2 regions of the Streptomyces sp. NPDC016459 genome follow, and region 1 is predicted to be linked to the other one. Evidence: predicted binding sites of a transcription regulator. Region 1 holds the regulator's gene; the other holds the start of a gene.
The links. Region 1 encodes HrcA, which represses chaperone genes, less so after heat shock. Its sites were predicted from a motif close to TTNGCACTCNGNNNNNCNGAGTGCNAA; they were not measured.
Positions count from the first base shown of each region.

Region 1 (8,067 bases):
TCGGGGTTGCGCATGGGCGCGAGGAACGCGGCTTCGAGGCGGTCCTTGACCTCCTCCATGCCGCCGACGTCGGCGAGGCGTACGGCGCCGGGGGCGTCGACGTCCCAGGCGGCGGCGTCACCGGCGCCCCCCTCGCCGTCGGCGGCCTGCGGGTCCTCGAGGAACCGGGGCCCGACGAGGTCCTGGACCTGCTGCTCGGCGGCGCCCCAGTCGAAGGCGGGGACGTCGGCCACGGGCGGCTGCTCGGCGGGGGTGTCGGCGGGCGCGGGGGCGTCTGTGGCCGGGTCGGCGGGCACGGGGGGCTCGGTGGCCGGGTCGGCGGGCACGGCCGGGCCGGGCCGCTCGGTCGCCGGAGCGGGGGCGGCCACCGGCGGGACGCCCATCGCCCGCATCATCAGCGCCCGCGCGTCCGCGTCCCCCGGCGCGTGCTGGAGGGCGACGGCCGCCTCCGCGACGGCCTCGTCGTGGCGTCCCTCGGAGAGGAGGAGTTCGGCGAAGTGCAGACGCAGGGGTACGTCGCCGGGGGCGGCGGCCACGGCGGCGCGCAGACTGCGGATCAGAGGGGACTCGTCGGCCATGCGGCCACTTTATGGAGGCGCGGGGGGCCACCGTCCACCGGGTGCGGTACGGGCGGCGGCGTAGGGTGCGCCGCATGAGACGATCGCGCGCGCCCCGCAGGCTGACGGTGGACGAGTCGGTGTGGCTGTGGAACGTCGGCCACACGCACCCGGAGTGCCGGACGTACCTCACCCTCCGCCCGGCCGGGACCCGCCACACCGGTCTCCGGCTCGTCTTCCGGAGCGGCCCCGGCCGTATCACCGGCGGGTACACGATGGGCGACGGCGAGGTGGCCGCCACGGACGGCGGCCGGCTCAACCTCAACGAACCGAGCGTGGTCCGCCGCTTCCTCGACGAGGCCTCGGCCCGTGACCTCTTCCCGGCCACGCACGGCATACGGGAGACGGACGGCTGGCCCCTCTTCGACACCCTGGCGGAGCCGGACGGACGGGAGAACGGCTAGTACGGCCGGAGAACGGCTGGTCGGGCTGGAGACGGGCCGGTGCAGCCAGAGCGGCCGACCGGCCGGTACGGCCCCGGCCCCGGCCCCGGCCCCGGCCCGCTGACGTCCGGTACGGCCCCCCACCGCCCGCGAACGGCTAGCTCCAGCGCCCCGTGCGCCCCAGCACCAGCGCGGTCGCCGCCGTACCGGCCGTGGAGGTGCGCAGCACGCTGCGACCCAGGCGGTACGGCTTCGCCCCGGCCTCCTCGAACGCGGCGAGTTCCTGCGGCGAGACCCCGCCCTCGGGGCCGACGATCAGCACGATCGAGCCCTTCTCGGGGAGTTCGGCGGTGGCGAGCGCGCCGCTCGGGTGGTCGCGGTCCTCGTGCAGGACGGCCGCGAAGTCGGCGTCCGCGAGGAGCGCGGCGACCTGCTTGGTCGTCATCAGGTCGGCGACCTCGGGAAACCGGCTGCGGCGCGACTGCTTGCCGGCCTCGCGCGCGGTGGAGCGCCACTTGGCGAGCGCCTTGAGGCCCCGGTCGCCCTTCCACTGGGTGATGCAGCGGGAGGCGGCCCACGGGACGACGGCGTCCACCCCGGTCTCCGTCATGGTCTCGACGGCGAGTTCGCCCCGGTCGCCCTTCGGCAGAGCCTGGACCACGGTGATCCGGGGCTCCTCCGGGGGGTCCTCGTGATCGCCCGAGACCTGGACGGTCAGCCGGTCCTTGCCCTCGGCCGTGAGCACCACGCAGTCGGCCCAGCGGCCGCGGCCGTCGGTGAGGACGAGGTCCTCACCGCCCTGGAGCCGCTTCACGGAGACGGCGTGCCGCCCCTCGGGCCCGTCGAGGACGAAGGTGCCGGTGCCGGGGACGGTGTCGACGACGAAGACGGGTGCTGTCATGAGGCGCTCCTGTGGGCGGGCCCGGAGAGGTCGGAGAGGGCGGTGTCGAGTTCGGCGGCCAGCACCTCGACCAGCTGCCCGGCGGGGAGTTCGCGGGCGAGCCGGTGGCCCTGGCCGGCCCACAGGGCCATGCCCTGGGCGTCGCCCACGGTGGCGGCGGCCTTGCGGAGGGGGGCGGTGAGGTGGTGGATCTCCGGGTAGGCGGAGGGGGCGTACGGGCCGTGCTCGCGCATGAAGCGGTTGACGAGGCCGCGGGCGGGGCGCCCGGAGAAGGCCCGGGTGAGGGCGGTCCTGGTGAACAGCGGGTCGGTCAGGGCCCGCTTGTGCAGCGGGTGGGCGCCGGACTCGGGGCAGCAGAGGAAGGCGGTGCCGAGCTGGGCGGCCTCGGCCCCGGCGGCGAGGACGGCGGCGATCTGGGCGCCGCGCATGATCCCGCCGGTGGCGACGATCGGCAGGGCGACGCTCTCGCGGATCCGGGTGAGAAGGGTGAGCAGCCCGGTGCCCCGGGCGCCGTCGTCGGCCGGGTCGTCGCGGTACGTGCCCTGGTGTCCGCCGGCCTCGACGCCCTGGACGCAGACGGCGTCGGCGCCCGCGGCCTGTGCGGCGAGGGCCTCGTCGGCTGAGGTGACGGTGACGATCGTGAACGTACCGACGCGGGCGAAGGCGGCGAGCGTCTCGGGCGCGGGGCAGCCGAAGGTGAAGGAGACGACGCGGACCGGGTCCTCCAGGAGGATGGCCAGCTTGGCGTCGTAGGCGTCGTCGCGACCGGAGTCCGTGTCGCCGAGCGGGGTGCCGTACCAGGTGGCCTCGCCGGCGAGCTGGTGGCGGTAGACCTCGACGGCGGCGGGGTCGGCGGGCCGCCCGCTCTGCGGCAGGAAGAGGTTGACACCGAAGGGGCGTGCGGTGAGCCCGCGTGTCTGCTTGATCTCCTGGTACAGGCCGCCGGCCGTCTTGTATCCGCCGGCCAGGAAGCCGAGCGCCCCGGCCTCGCAGACGGCCCCGACCAGCTCGGGACAGGAACCGCCACCCGCCATGGGGGCCTGCACGATCGGATACCGAGACAGATCGTTCAGTGCGGTGGTGGACATATGGGCATCGTGCCATGCGTGTGCGGCGGTGCCGAATTCGAACGTCGGGTACGGAAGGGGCGGCGCGGACAGGCGGAAAGACGGCACCGGCAGCCGGAAGGGGCGGCACCCGCGCCCGCGGGTGCCGCCCCTTCCGTACCGATCAGACCCGCCCGTTGAACGCGTCCTTCAACCGCGAGAACAAGCCCTGCTGCCCCGGCTGGAACTGGCCGGTGGGCCGTTCCTCGCCGCGCAGCTTGGCCAGTTCGCGCAGGAGCCGTTCCTGCTCCGCGTCGAGCTTGCCGGGGGTCTGCACCTCGACGTGCACGATCAGGTCGCCCCGGCCGTTGCCGCGCAGATGCGTGACGCCACGGCCGTGCAGCGGGATCGACTGGCCGGACTGGGTGCCCGGCCGGATGTCGATCTCCTCGACGCCGTCGAGGGTCTGCAGCGGCACCTTGGTGCCGAGCGCGCCCGCGGTCATCGGGATCGTGACCGTGCAGTGCAGGTCGTCGCCGCGCCGCTGGAAGGTGTCGTGCGGGGTCTCGTGGATCTCCACGTACAGGTCGCCGGCGGGGCCGCCGCCGGGGCCGACCTCGCCCTCGCCCGCGAGCTGGATCCGGGTGCCGTTGTCGACACCGGCCGGGATCTTCACCGTGAGCGTACGACGGGACCGCACCCGGCCGTCGCCCGCGCACTCCGGGCACGGCGTCGGCACGACCGTGCCGAAGCCCTGGCACTGGGGGCAGGGGCGGGAGGTCATGACCTGGCCGAGGAAGGACCGGGTGACCTGGGACACCTCGCCGCGACCGCGGCACATGTCACAGGTCTGCGCGGAGGTGCCGGGCGCGGCGCCCTCGCCCGAGCAGGTCGTGCAGACGACAGCCGTGTCGACCTGGATGTCCTTGGTGGTGCCGAAGGCCGCCTCGTTGAGGTCGATCTCCAGCCGGATCATGGCGTCCTGGCCGCGGCGGGTCCGCGAGCGCGGGCCGCGCTGCGACGCCGTACCGAAGAAGGCGTCCATGATGTCGGAGAAGTTGCCGAAGCCACCGGCCCCGAAGCCGCCCGCGCCGCCTCCGCCCGAGGCCGAGAGGGGGTCGCCGCCCAGGTCGTAGACCTGCTTCTTCTGCGGGTCCGAGAGGACCTCGTAGGCGGCGTTGATCTCCTTGAAGCGTTCCTGCGTCTTGGGATCGGGATTGACGTCCGGGTGCAGCTCGCGGGCGAGCCTCCGGAACGCCTTCTTGATCTCGTCCTGGGACGCGTCGCGGCGCACGCCGAGTACGGCGTAGTAGTCCGTGGCCACTTACGACTCCGCCAGGATCTGTCCGACGTAACGTGCCACTGCGCGTACCGCTCCCATCGTTCCGGGGTAGTCCATGCGGGTCGGTCCGACCACGCCGAGTTTGGCGACTGCCTCGCCGCCCGAACCGTAGCCGACCGAGACGACGGACGTGGAGCTCAGCCCCTCGTGGGCGTTCTCGTGCCCGATGCGTACGGTCATGCCCGATTCCTTGGCCTCGCCGAGCAGCTTGAGGAGCACGACCTGCTCCTCCAGAGCTTCAAGGACGGGCCTGATCATCAGGGGGAAGTCATGTCCGAAGCGGGTGAGATTGGCGGTGCCGCCGATCATCAGCCGCTCCTCGTGCTCCTCGACCAGGGATTCGAGGAGGGTCGCGAGCACGGTCGAGACCGTGGCGCGGTCCTCGACCTCCTCGAATGACTCGGGGAGGTCCTGCACCAGCTGCGGCACGTCGGCGAACCGCCGACCGACGACCCTGCTGTTGAGCCGGGCCCGCAGATCGGCGAGGGAGGACTCGCCGAAGGGCGCGGGGCAGTCGATGAGACGCTGCTCGACGCGGCCGGTGTCCGTGATGAGCACCAGCATCAGGCGGGCGGGGGCCAGCGAGAGCAGCTCCACGTGCCGGACGGTCGAACGGGTCAGCGAGGGGTACTGGACGACGGCGACCTGACGGGTCAGCTGCGCGAGCAGCCGGACCGTGCGGCCGACGACGTCGTCCAGGTCCACCGCGCCGTCGAGGAAGTTGTGGATGGCCCGGCGCTCGGGCGTCGACAGCGGCTTGACGCCGGCGAGCCGGTCGACGAAGAGCCGGTAGCCCTTGTCGGTCGGGATCCGGCCGGCGCTGGTGTGGGGCTGGGCGATGAAGCCCTCCTCCTCCAGCACGGCCATGTCGTTGCGCACGGTGGCGGGCGAGACGCCGAGTTTGTGGCGCTCGGTGAGCGCCTTGGAGCCGACGGGCTCCTCCGTCCCCACGTAGTCCTGGACGATGGCGCGCAGGACCTCGAGCCTGCGTTCGCTGAGCATCGTGGCGCACCTCCAGCTGTCGACGTCGTTCCGGTTGCTCCGCTTTTGGCACTCACCCTGTTCGAGTGCCAGCGATTCCCCGGCCAGTGTACGGCGGCGGGCGTCGCTCCTGGCAAGGCGGCGGGCCCCCACCGGCTAGCGTCGCCTTATGGACGTGGATTGGGAAGCGTACGGGTGGGAGCGGCTCGCGGACGGGGTGGGCCGGCGACGGCTGCCCGGATGGGACGCCACGGTCGGACTGGCACTGGGCGAGCGGGCGGTGCTGCTGTACGACACGGGCTCCTCGCTCGCGGAGGGCGCCGAGCTGCGGACGCAGATCGCGGGGCTGACGAACGACCGGAGAGTGACGCACATCGCACTGAGCCACCCCCATTTCGACCATGTGCTGGGCACCGCGGCCTTCTCGGGCGCGGAGGTCTTCGGCGCGGTCGGCTCCGACGCGCTGCTCGGAGGGGCCAGGGCGCAGGAGGCGCTGCGCGGCGACGCGGTACGGCACGGGCTCGACCCGGCGGCGGCCGCGGAGGCCGTGGACGTGCTGGTGGCGCCGCGGCACGTGGTCTCAGGCGAGTGGACGCTCGACCTCGGCGGCCGGCAGGTCCTCCTGGCGAACGTCGGCCCCGGCCACACGGGCCACGACCTGGTGCTCCTGGTGCCGGGCGGCCCGGAGGTGGTCTTCTGCGGCGACCTGGTCGAGGAGTCCGGCGAGCCGCAGGCGGGCCCGGACGCGATCCCCTCCCGCTGGCCGGACGCCCTGGACCGGCTGCTGCGGCTCGGCGGCGAGGAGGCGGTGTACGTACCGGGGCACGGGGCGGTGGTGGACGCCACGTTCGTGCGGGCCCAGCGCGATGAACTGGCACACCGCTTCCACGTCGCCTAACGTCACCGAAATGCGCAGCTACAACCCGGACCTGACGCCGTCCTGGAAGAAGCCGAAGCCCGTCCCGGAGGTTCCGGCCGAGCGTGACCTCGTCGTCGAGGAGGTCACGACGGGCTTCTGCGGGGCGGTGATCCGCTGCGAGGCGGGCACCGTGACCCTGGAGGACCGCTTCGGCAAGCACCGGGTCTTCCCCATGGACCCGCGTGGTTTCCTCCTGGAGGGCCGGGTGGTGACCCTGGTCCGACCGGTCACCGCTCCCGCCCGCCCCACCCGTACGGCCTCGGGCTCGGTCGCCGTACCGGGCGCACGTGCGCGCGTGGCGCGGGCCGGCCGGATCTACGTGGAGGGCCGGCACGACGCCGAGCTCGTGGAGCGGGTCTGGGGCGACGACCTGCGGATCGAGGGCGTGGTCGTGGAGTACCTGGAGGGCGTCGACGACCTGCCGTCGATCGTGGCGGACTTCGCCCCGGCGCCGGACGCGCGCCTGGGGGTCCTGGTGGACCACCTGGTCCCGGGCTCGAAGGAGTCCCGCATCGCCGCCCGGGTGACCTCCCCGGACGTCCTGGTCGTGGGCCACCCCTACATCGACGTCTGGGAGGCGGTGAAGCCGTCGTCCCTGGGCATCCCGGCCTGGCCGACGGTCCCCCGGGGCCAGGACTGGAAGACGGGCGTCTGCCGGGCCCTCGGCTGGCCCCACGACAACACGGGCGCCGCCTGGCAGCACATCCTGTCGAGAGTCACCTCGTACAAGGACCTGGAACCGGAACTCCTGGGCCGAGTGGAAGAACTGATCGACTTCGTGACGGCGCCGTAGACGACCTCCGACGGGGGCGCCCCGCGCCCCCGTCACGGGCATTCGCCCCGCGCCTGAACCTCAGTCCACCAGGTCCCGCACCACGGCGTCGGCGAGCAACCGACCCCGCAGGGTCAGCACGGCCCGCCCCTCGTCGTAGGGCCCCGCGTCGAGAAGCCCGTCCGCCAGCGCCCGCGAAGCCGCGGCAAGCCCGGCAGGCCGCAGGAGTGCCAACTCGACGCCCTCCCGCAGCCGCAACTCGAGCAGCACCCGCTCCACCCTGCGGTCTTCGGACGACAGCAGCTCCCGCCCCGCCCCCGGCGACCTCCCCCCGTCGAGCGCCGCCGCGTACGCGCCCGGGTGCTTCACGTTCCACCACCGCACCCCGCCCACGTGGCTGTGCGCGCCGGGGCCCGCGCCCCACCAGTCCGCGCCGCGCCAGTACAGCTCGTTGTGGAGGCAGCGCCCGGCCTCCGAGGTGGCCCAGTTGGACACCTCGTACCACTCGAATCCGGCCTCGGCGAGAACGGAGTCCGCGATCAGGTACCGGTCGGCGTGCACGTCGTCGTCGGTCATCGGCACCTCGCCGCGCCGGATCCGGCGGGCGAGCTGCGTCCCCTCCTCGACGATCAGGGCGTACGCGCTGACGTGGTCAGGGCCGGCGCCGATCGCCGCGTCGAGCGAGGCCCGCCAGTCGTCGTCGGACTCCCCCGGCGTGCCGTAGATCAGATCCAGGTTCACGTGCTCGAACCCGGCGGCCCGCGCCTCGGCGACGCACGCCTCGGGGCGCCCGGGCGTGTGCGTCCGGTCGAGGATCCTCAGGACGTGCTGCCGGGCACTCTGCATCCCGAAGGAGACGCGGTTGAAGCCGCCTTCCCGCAGCTCCGCGAGGTACGCGGGGGTCACGGACTCCGGATTCGCCTCGGTCGTCACCTCGGCGTCGTCCGCGAGCCCGAACTCGTCGCGGACGGCTCCCAGCATCCGTACGAGATCACCGGCGGCGAGCAGCGTCGGCGTGCCCCCGCCGACGAACACGGTCCGCACCGGCCTGGGGTCGTCGCCGAGCACCTTCCGGGCGAGCCGGACCTCTTCGGCGACCTGGTCGG
Region 1 covers NZ_JBEYCR010000001.1:753,103-761,169, forward strand. Annotated here, with positions in the region: gene ABZ567_RS03460 (AAA family ATPase) at 1-578, opposite strand, end outside; gene ABZ567_RS03465 (hypothetical protein) at 653-1,021, shown strand; gene ABZ567_RS03470 (16S rRNA (uracil(1498)-N(3))-methyltransferase) at 1,158-1,901, opposite strand; gene ABZ567_RS03475 (nitronate monooxygenase) at 1,898-2,989, opposite strand; gene dnaJ (molecular chaperone DnaJ) at 3,132-4,271, opposite strand; gene hrcA (heat-inducible transcriptional repressor HrcA) at 4,272-5,291, opposite strand; gene ABZ567_RS03490 (MBL fold metallo-hydrolase) at 5,440-6,168, shown strand; gene ABZ567_RS03495 (DUF3097 domain-containing protein) at 6,179-6,982, shown strand; gene hemW (radical SAM family heme chaperone HemW) at 7,043-8,067, opposite strand, start outside.

Region 2 (8,067 bases), on a different contig from region 1:
CTGTCGGACCAGAAGCTCTACCCGCTGAGCCTCGGCCTGTACGCGTGGAACAGCAACGCCCACGCGGAACCCGGCTTCTACCCCCTCGTCGTCACCGGGTCGCTGCTCGCCGTCGTCCCCCTCGTCGTCGCCTTCGTCTCCCTCCAGCGCCACTGGAAGGCCGGTCTGACGGCCGGCAGCGTCAAGTGAGGAGCACAGGTACAACGATGCACCCGACCACTGACAACCGCCCCGCGCTGCTGCTCGCGATGGGCCCGGGCGTCGCCGAACGCCTCCTCACCGACGCCCACCGCACCCGCCTCGCGTCCCTCGCCCGCACCGACCCCGACCTGGTGGCCGCCGACCTGACCACCCCGGATCCCCGCGTCGCCGCCGCCCTCGCGGAGGCCGAGGTCCTCCTCACCTGCTGGGGAGCGACCCCGCTCACCGACGAGGTCCTCGACCGCGCGCCGCGCCTTCGGGCCGTCGTCCACGCCGCCGGCTCGGTCAAGCACCACATCACCGACGCCTGCTGGACCCGGGGCCTGCGCGTCACCTCGGCCGCCGCCGCCAACGCGCTGCCGGTCGCCGAGTACACGCTCGCCGCGATCCTCCTCGCCGGGAAACGGGTCCTCGGCTCGGCCCGGCGGTACGCGGAACTCCGCGCCGACCACGCCTGGCTCACCGAGTCCGCCGACTGGGGCAACTACCGCCGTACGGTCGGCGTGGTCGGCGCCTCCCGCATCGGCCGCAGGGTCATCGACCTCCTGCGCCCCTTCGACATCGACGTCCTGCTGTACGACCCGTACGTGGAGGTCCCGCCTCCCGGCGTGGAACTGGTGACGGACCTTCACGAGTTGTGCGCCCGCAGCTCGGTCGTCTCCGTCCACGCGCCCCAGCTCCCGTCCACGTACCGCATGATCGGCGCGCCCCAGCTCGCCGCGATGCCGGACGGAGCGACCCTCGTTAACACCTCCCGAGGCTCCCTGATCGACGAACAGGCCCTCCTCCCCCACCTCCTCACGGGCCGTCTCCACGCCACCCTGGACGTGACGGACCCGGAGCTCCCGCCCCCCGACTCCCCCCTCTACACCCTCCCGAACGTCCTCCTCACCCCCCACGTGGCGGGCTCCCTGGGCAACGAACTGCACCGGATGGCGGACCAGGCGATCGAGGAGGTGGCCCGGTACGCCCGCGGCGAACCCTTCGCCGAGGAGGTACGGGCGTCGGACCTCCAGCGGTCGGCGTAGGGGGGCGGGGCAGGCGTCTCCCCCTGCCCGCCGCGTGGACCCCCCCTAGACTGGAGAGATCCCACCTGGTTCGGGAGGCGTCATGAGCTTCGTGCAAATCATCGACTGCAGGACCAGCCGGGTCGACGACCTGAACCGCCTCATGGATCAGTGGGTCGATCAGACCAAGGGCAAGCGGACCGCCACCCACAGCATCGTCGGCAAGGACCGCTCGGACGCCTCTCACGTCGTGGAGATCGTCGAGTTCCCGTCGTACGACGTGGCCATGCGCAACTCGCAGCTCCCCGAGACCGACCGGATCTTCCGGGAGATGGTCGCGCTCTGCGACGAGATGCCGACCTTCACCGATCTGGACGTGGTGCGGGACGAGGCGCTGTACAAGTCCAGTGCCCGTCGCCTCCTGGAGATGATCGCCGGCGAGCCGGAGCTGGCGCTGCTCGACCAGGTGCTCGCGGAGGGGTACCACGACCACGATCCGACCGACGAGCAGGACGCCATCGGCATGGACGCGGTCCGGCGCGTGGTGGAGATGTGGCGGCAGGGCTTCGACTTCGCCTTCACCGTCGACGACCAGATCGCCGAGGGCGACCGGGTCTGCACCCGCTGGACCTGGAAGGGCAGTCACACCGGGGACTTCATGGGGCTGCAGCCCACCGGCATGGAGGTGGCCATGACCGGAACGGTCATCCACCGCTTCCGGGAGGACGGGAAGATCGCGGAGGGATGGTGGCAGTACGACCTGCTCGGCCTGATGGGGCAGCTCGGCGCCGTGGAGGCGTAGGAAGCCGTGGCGGCGTAGGCACGGGAGAAGGAGACACCGAGGCCCGGTGCCCCCGCGACGGGGGCACCGGGCCTCGGTGATCAGCTACGAGCCTCGGTGATCAGCGATCACCGGTCGGCCTCAGTGCGAGTGGCCGTGACCGTGGCCGTGGTCCGCCGGCTCCTCTTCCTTCTTCTCCACCACGAGGGTCTCGGTGGTGAGGAGGAGGGAGGCGATCGAGGCGGCGTTCTCCAGAGCGGAGCGCGTCACCTTCACCGGGTCGATGACGCCGGCCTTGACCAGGTCGCCGTACTCGCCGGTCGCGGCGTTGAAGCCCTGGCCCTTGTCGAGCTCCGCCACCTTCGAGGTGATGACGTAGCCCTCGAGGCCGGCGTTCTCGGCGATCCAGCGCAGCGGCTCGACGGCGGCGCGGCGGACGACCGCGACACCCGTGGCCTCGTCACCGGTCTTGCCGAGGTTGCCCTCGAGGACCTTGACGGCGTGGACGAGCGCGGAGCCACCACCGGAGACGATGCCCTCCTCGACCGCGGCGCGGGTCGCGGAGATGGCGTCCTCCAGACGGTGCTTCTTCTCCTTCAGCTCCACCTCGGTGGCGGCGCCGACCTTGATCACGCACACGCCGCCGGCCAGCTTCGCGAGGCGCTCCTGGAGCTTCTCGCGGTCCCAGTCGGAGTCCGTGGACTCGATCTCGGCCTTGATCTGGTTGACGCGGCCGTGCACGTCCTCCGACTTGCCGCCACCGTCGACGATGACGGTGTCGTCCTTGGTGATGGTCACGCGGCGGGCGGTGCCGAGCACGTCGAGACCGGCCTGGTCGAGCTTGAGGCCGACCTCCTCGGCGATGACGGTGGCACCGGTGAGGGTGGCCATGTCGCCGAGCATCGCCTTGCGGCGGTCGCCGAAGCCGGGGGCCTTGACGGCCACGGCGTTGAAGGTGCCACGGATCTTGTTCACGACCAGGGTCGACAGGGCCTCGCCCTCGACGTCCTCGGCGATGATCAGGAGCGGCTTGCTGGCGCCGGCCTGGATGACCTTCTCCAGGATGGGCAGCAGGTCCTGGATCGAGGAGATCTTGCCCTGGTTGATCAGGATGTACGGGTCGTCGAGGACGGCCTCCATACGCTCCTGGTCGGTGACCATGTACGGGGACAGGTAGCCCTTGTCGAAGGCCATGCCCTCGGTGAAGTCGAGCTCCAGGCCGAAGGTGTTGGACTCCTCGACGGTGATGACACCGTCCTTGCCGACCTTGTCCATCGCCTCGGCGATGAGCTCGCCGACCTGCTGGTCCTGCGCGGAGAGCGCGGCGACGGCGGCGATGTCGGACTTGTCCTCGATCGGGCGCGCGGTGGCGAGGAGCTCCTCGGAGACGGCCTTGACGGCGGCGTCGATGCCCTTCTTCAGGGCGGCCGGGGAGGCGCCGGCGGCGACGTTGCGCAGACCCTCGCGGACCAGGGCCTGGGCCAGCACGGTGGCGGTGGTGGTGCCGTCACCCGCGATGTCGTTGGTCTTGGTCGCCACCTCCTTCACCAGCTGGGCGCCGAGGTTCTCGAACGGGTCGTCGAGCTCGACCTCGCGGGCGATCGTGACACCGTCGTTGGTGATGGTGGGGGCGCCGAACTTCTTGTCGATGACGACGTTGCGGCCCCTGGGGCCGATCGTCACCTTCACCGTGTCGGCAAGCTTGTTGACGCCGCGCTCAAGGGCGCGACGGGCGTCCTCGTCGAACTTCAGGATCTTCGCCATGGAAGCGGTTCAGCCCTCTCGGAATAGGGTGGAACGAACCGCGCCCCGGGGCGCCTGGAAGGGGCCTCGGGGCGCAGCTCTGAGCATCTGGTTCAGTGCTCGTACGTCGGTACTTCGGTACTTCGGTGAATTACTTCTCGACGATCGCGAGCACGTCGCGAGCCGAGAGGACGAGGTACTCCTCGCCGTTGTACTTCACCTCGGTGCCGCCGTACTTGCTGTACAGCACGATGTCGCCGGTCTGGACGTCGAGCGGCAGGCGCTCGCCGTTCTCGAAGCGGCCCGGGCCCACGGCAAGGACGACGCCCTCCTGGGGCTTCTCCTTGGCGGTGTCCGGGATGACCAGGCCAGAGGCGGTGGTCTGCTCGGCGTCGAGCGGCTGGACCACGATGCGGTCCTCGAGCGGCTTGATGGCAACCTTGGAGCTGGTGGTCGTCACGATCCGACCTCCCCCTTCGGAGATAACGGGGTTGACTGTCTGAGGTGGCGACCAGGTGGATCCGTCGTCGCGGGTGCCGGACCTGCCCGTCGCTGTGTTGGCACTCTCCGGTGGGGAGTGCCAGAGCCGAGACTATGACCGCGGTTAGCACTCGGTCAAGCGGAGTGCCAGTGACGCGCGATGTGGCGCTTCGGATCCGGCACGGGAACGGCGCCCCTGACCTCAGGGTTCCGCACGCGAGTTCGAGACTCGGACCACCGTATCGCCGCGCTCCGCGACCGTCGTCGCGTCCCGCGTCTGCGCCGGTCCCACCCGTTCCGCCGCCTTCCGCCCGAGCCGTTCGAGCGGGTCCACGGCCGAGGCGCATCCGGTGGCGGCGAGGAGCGCACCGGCCAGCACCGCTCCGGCCACCGGCCGCCGCGTCCGGGACGGCGCCCGGCTCATACGTAGTCCTCCAGCTTGGCGACCGCGTACCCCTTGGCCGTGATCACGTTCATCACCCGGCGGATCATGTCGGGCATGGTCCCCTTCCAGTCGTCCTTGCCCCGGAAGTGGGTGAGCACGATGTCGCCGGGGTGCAGGTCCCGGTCCCACTCGCGCCACTCCATGTGGTCGGGGAACGCCTCGGACGCCCACAGCGGGACCGCCTTGACGCCGCAGGACTTGGCGGCGCGCAGGGTGTCCTCGTTGTAGTTGCCGTACGGCGGGCGGAAGAGCGGGGGCCGCTTGCCGAATCGTTTCTCGATGACGTCCTGCATGCCGCAGATCTCGCGCTTCTGCTGGCTGTACGACAGCCCCGGCAGGTACCGGTGGTTGAGGGTGTGGTTGTGCAGGGAGACGCCGCCCTCCTGGGACTTCTGCATCCGGGCGAAGTACCCGTAGTCGTCCTTGACGACGTAGTCGCTGATGAAGGCGCTGTAGGGGATCCGGAGCTCGTTCATCATCCGCAGCAGGGCGGGATCCTTCTCGGCGCCGTCGTCGATCGTCAGGAAGACGATCTTCTGTTTGGTCGGCACGGTGGTGAAGACGGGGGGCAGGCCTTCGCCCGCCGTCTCGAAGCCCTTGCGGGTGGTGATCCGCGGCTTCACGGCGGGCGGGGCGGGCGCGTCGAGCGGGGTGCGGGCGAGGCCCCACTTCCTCGCGGCGACCGCCCGGGCGGCACGCTGCGCGCGGACCTTCTCGACGTACGCCTCGATCGCGCCGGACGCCTTCTGCCCCTGGGCCTGCTGGCCGGCGGCGGGGGCGGGGGCGCCCTTGGCCTGCTCGGTGCCGTCCCCGCAGGCCGTGGCGGCGGAGGCGAGGGCGGCGACGACGAGGGCGGCCCCGAGCACCCGGGACGAACGGCGCACACCTTTTGTCATCATATTTTCCTTTTGTCGTACGAGTCGTATCGCGCCGCATCCTGTCAGCGCGGACGCCCGTTCCCGGCCACGACACCGCCGTACCGCACCCCGCGTCCCCCGGCCGGCCCACAGCGCCCCAGGGCCCACAATGGGACGGGTGACCGACCTCGCCTCCTTCGCCCCCCTGCTCGGCCCCGAGGGTCAGACCCTCCTCAGCGCCCTGCGCGACTACGACCCCGCCCGGGAACTGGCGGTCGCCTCCCGGCTGCGCCGCGACCACTCCGCGGAGCTGGTCACGGCGGCGATCGGGCAGGCACGGCTGCGGCAGCGGGCGGTCGCCAAGTTCGGCGCGGAGGACGCGTACCGGATGTACTTCACCCCGAACGGCGTCGAGCAGTCGACCCGCGCCTCGGTCGGCACCCACCGGGCGGCCCGGCTCAAGGCGCTCGGCGTCCGCAGCGTCGCCGACCTCTGCTCGGGGATCGGCGGCGACGCGATCGCCCTGGCCCGCGCCGGGATCTCCGTCCTCGCCGTCGACCGCGACCCGCTGACCGCCGAGGCCGCCCGCGCCAACGCCGAGGCGCTCGGCCTCGCGGAGCTGATCGAGGTGCGGTGCGCGGACGTCACCGACATCGACACCGCGCCCTACGACGCGGTCTTCGTCGACCCGGCGCGGCGCGGCGGCCGGGGCCGCGTCTTCGACCCGGAGGCGTACTCCCCGCCGCTGTCCTGGGCGGTCGAGGCGGCCCGCAGGGCCCCGCACGCGGCCCTGAAGGTGGCCCCGGGCATCCCGCACGAGGCGGTGCCCGAGGAGGCCGAGGCCGAGTGGATCTCGGACGGCGGGGACGTCAAGGAGGCGGTCCTCTGGTTCGGTACGGAGCCGGGCGCCCGCCGGGCCACCCTGCTGCCCTCGGGCGCGGCCCTCGCCGGCCGGGGCCTGCCCGACCCGGCGGTCCGCCCGGTCGGCCGCTACCTCTACGAGCCGGACGGCGCCGTCATCCGCGCGCACCTGGTCGCCGAGGTGGCGGAGGAGGTGGGCGGCGGCCTGATCGACGCGACCATCGCGTACGTCACGGCGGACGCGCTCGTCCCCACCCCGTACGCCGCCGCCTACGAGATCACCGACGAACTCCCGTTCAACCTGAAGAAGCTGAAGGCCCTGCTGCGGGAACGGGAGGTCGGCACCCTGACGGTGAAGAAGCGCGGCTCCGCGGTGGAGCCCGAGGAGATCCGCCGCAGGGTGAGGCCGAAGGGCCCTAACGCGGCGACGGTCCTGCTCACGAGGGTGGCCGGCGCCCCGACGATGCTGATCGGCCACCCGGCCGCCCGTCGGTGACCCCGGCCGGGCGCCGCCCTACGCGCCCCCGAGCGCCCGTGCCTTCGCCCGCAGCAGCGCCCGCTCGCTCTCGTTGCGGGTGAGGGCCACCGCCCGCTCGAACTCCGCCCGCGCCTCCGCCTCACGCCCGAGCCGGGCCAGCAGGTCGCCCCGCACGCTCGGCAGCAGGTGGTATCCGGCCAGGCCGGGCGCGGCGGCGAGGGCGTCGACGAGCGGGAGGGCCGCCGCGGGGCCCTCGGCCATCGACACGGCGACCGCGCGGTTCAGCTCGACGACCGGGGACGGGGCGAGGACGCCCAGCCGCCCGTACAGCGCGGCGATGGTCGCCCAGTCGGTCTCGTCGTACGAGGGGGCCCGCGCGTGGCAGGCGGCGATGGCGGCCTGGAGGGCGTACGGCCCGTACGTCCGCCCGTCACCGGCCCGCTCCAGGGCGGCGAACCCGCGCAGGACGAGCAGCCGGTTCCAGCGCCGCCGGTCCTGCGCTGCGAGCAGCACCGGCTGCCCGTCGGGCCCGGTCCTGGCCGCCGTCCGGGATGCCTGGAGCTCCAGAAGGGCCGCCAAACCCTGCGCTTCGCCCTCCCGGGGCGCGAGGGCGGCGAGGGTCCGCGCGAGCCGTAGCGCGTCCTCGCAGAGGCCCGGCCGCAGCAGGTCGTCGCCCGCGGTCGCCGCGTACCCCTCGTTGAAGATCAGGTAGATCACTTCGAGGACGGAACCGAGCCGCGCCGCCCGGTCCTCCCCGTACGGCACCTCGAAGTCGACGCCCGCCTTGGCGAGCGTCCGTTTGGCGCGCGTGATCCGCGCCGCGAGGGTCGCCTCCGGTACGAGGAAGGCGCGGGCGATCTCGGCCGTGCGGAGCCCTCCGACGAGCCGCAGGGTCAGCGCGGCCCGCGCCTCGGCGGAGAGCACCGGGTGGCAGGCGGTGAAGATCAGCCGCAGCACGTCGTCGTCGATGTCACCGGGGCCCGGGGGCTCGGGGTCGTACGACTCCTCGGTGAGCGTCCTGCCCACCTCGGCGAGCTTCCGCGCGTACGTCTCGCGCCGCCGCACGAGGTCGACGGCGCGGTGCTTGGCGGTGGCCGTCAGCCAGGCTCCCGGCCGCTCCGGGACCCCTGTCAGCGGCCACTGCTCCAGCGCGGCGACGAGGGCGTCCTGGGCGATCTCCTCGGCGATGCCGACGTCCCTGACGATCCGCGCCG
Region 2 covers NZ_JBEYCR010000002.1:220,369-228,435, reverse strand. Annotated here, with positions in the region: gene ABZ567_RS06705 (carbohydrate ABC transporter permease) at 1-189, shown strand, start outside; gene ABZ567_RS06700 (hydroxyacid dehydrogenase) at 207-1,229, shown strand; gene ABZ567_RS06695 (ester cyclase) at 1,312-2,010, shown strand; gene groL (chaperonin GroEL) at 2,131-3,753, opposite strand; gene groES (co-chaperone GroES) at 3,884-4,192, opposite strand; gene ABZ567_RS06680 (hypothetical protein) at 4,415-4,636, opposite strand; gene ABZ567_RS06675 (polysaccharide deacetylase family protein) at 4,633-5,553, opposite strand; gene ABZ567_RS06670 (class I SAM-dependent methyltransferase) at 5,684-6,871, shown strand; gene ABZ567_RS06665 (DUF6596 domain-containing protein) at 6,890-8,067, opposite strand, start outside.
Region 2: groES (co-chaperone GroES) is a predicted target of HrcA. The motif match lies at 4,337-4,363, and genes of this name have one in related genera.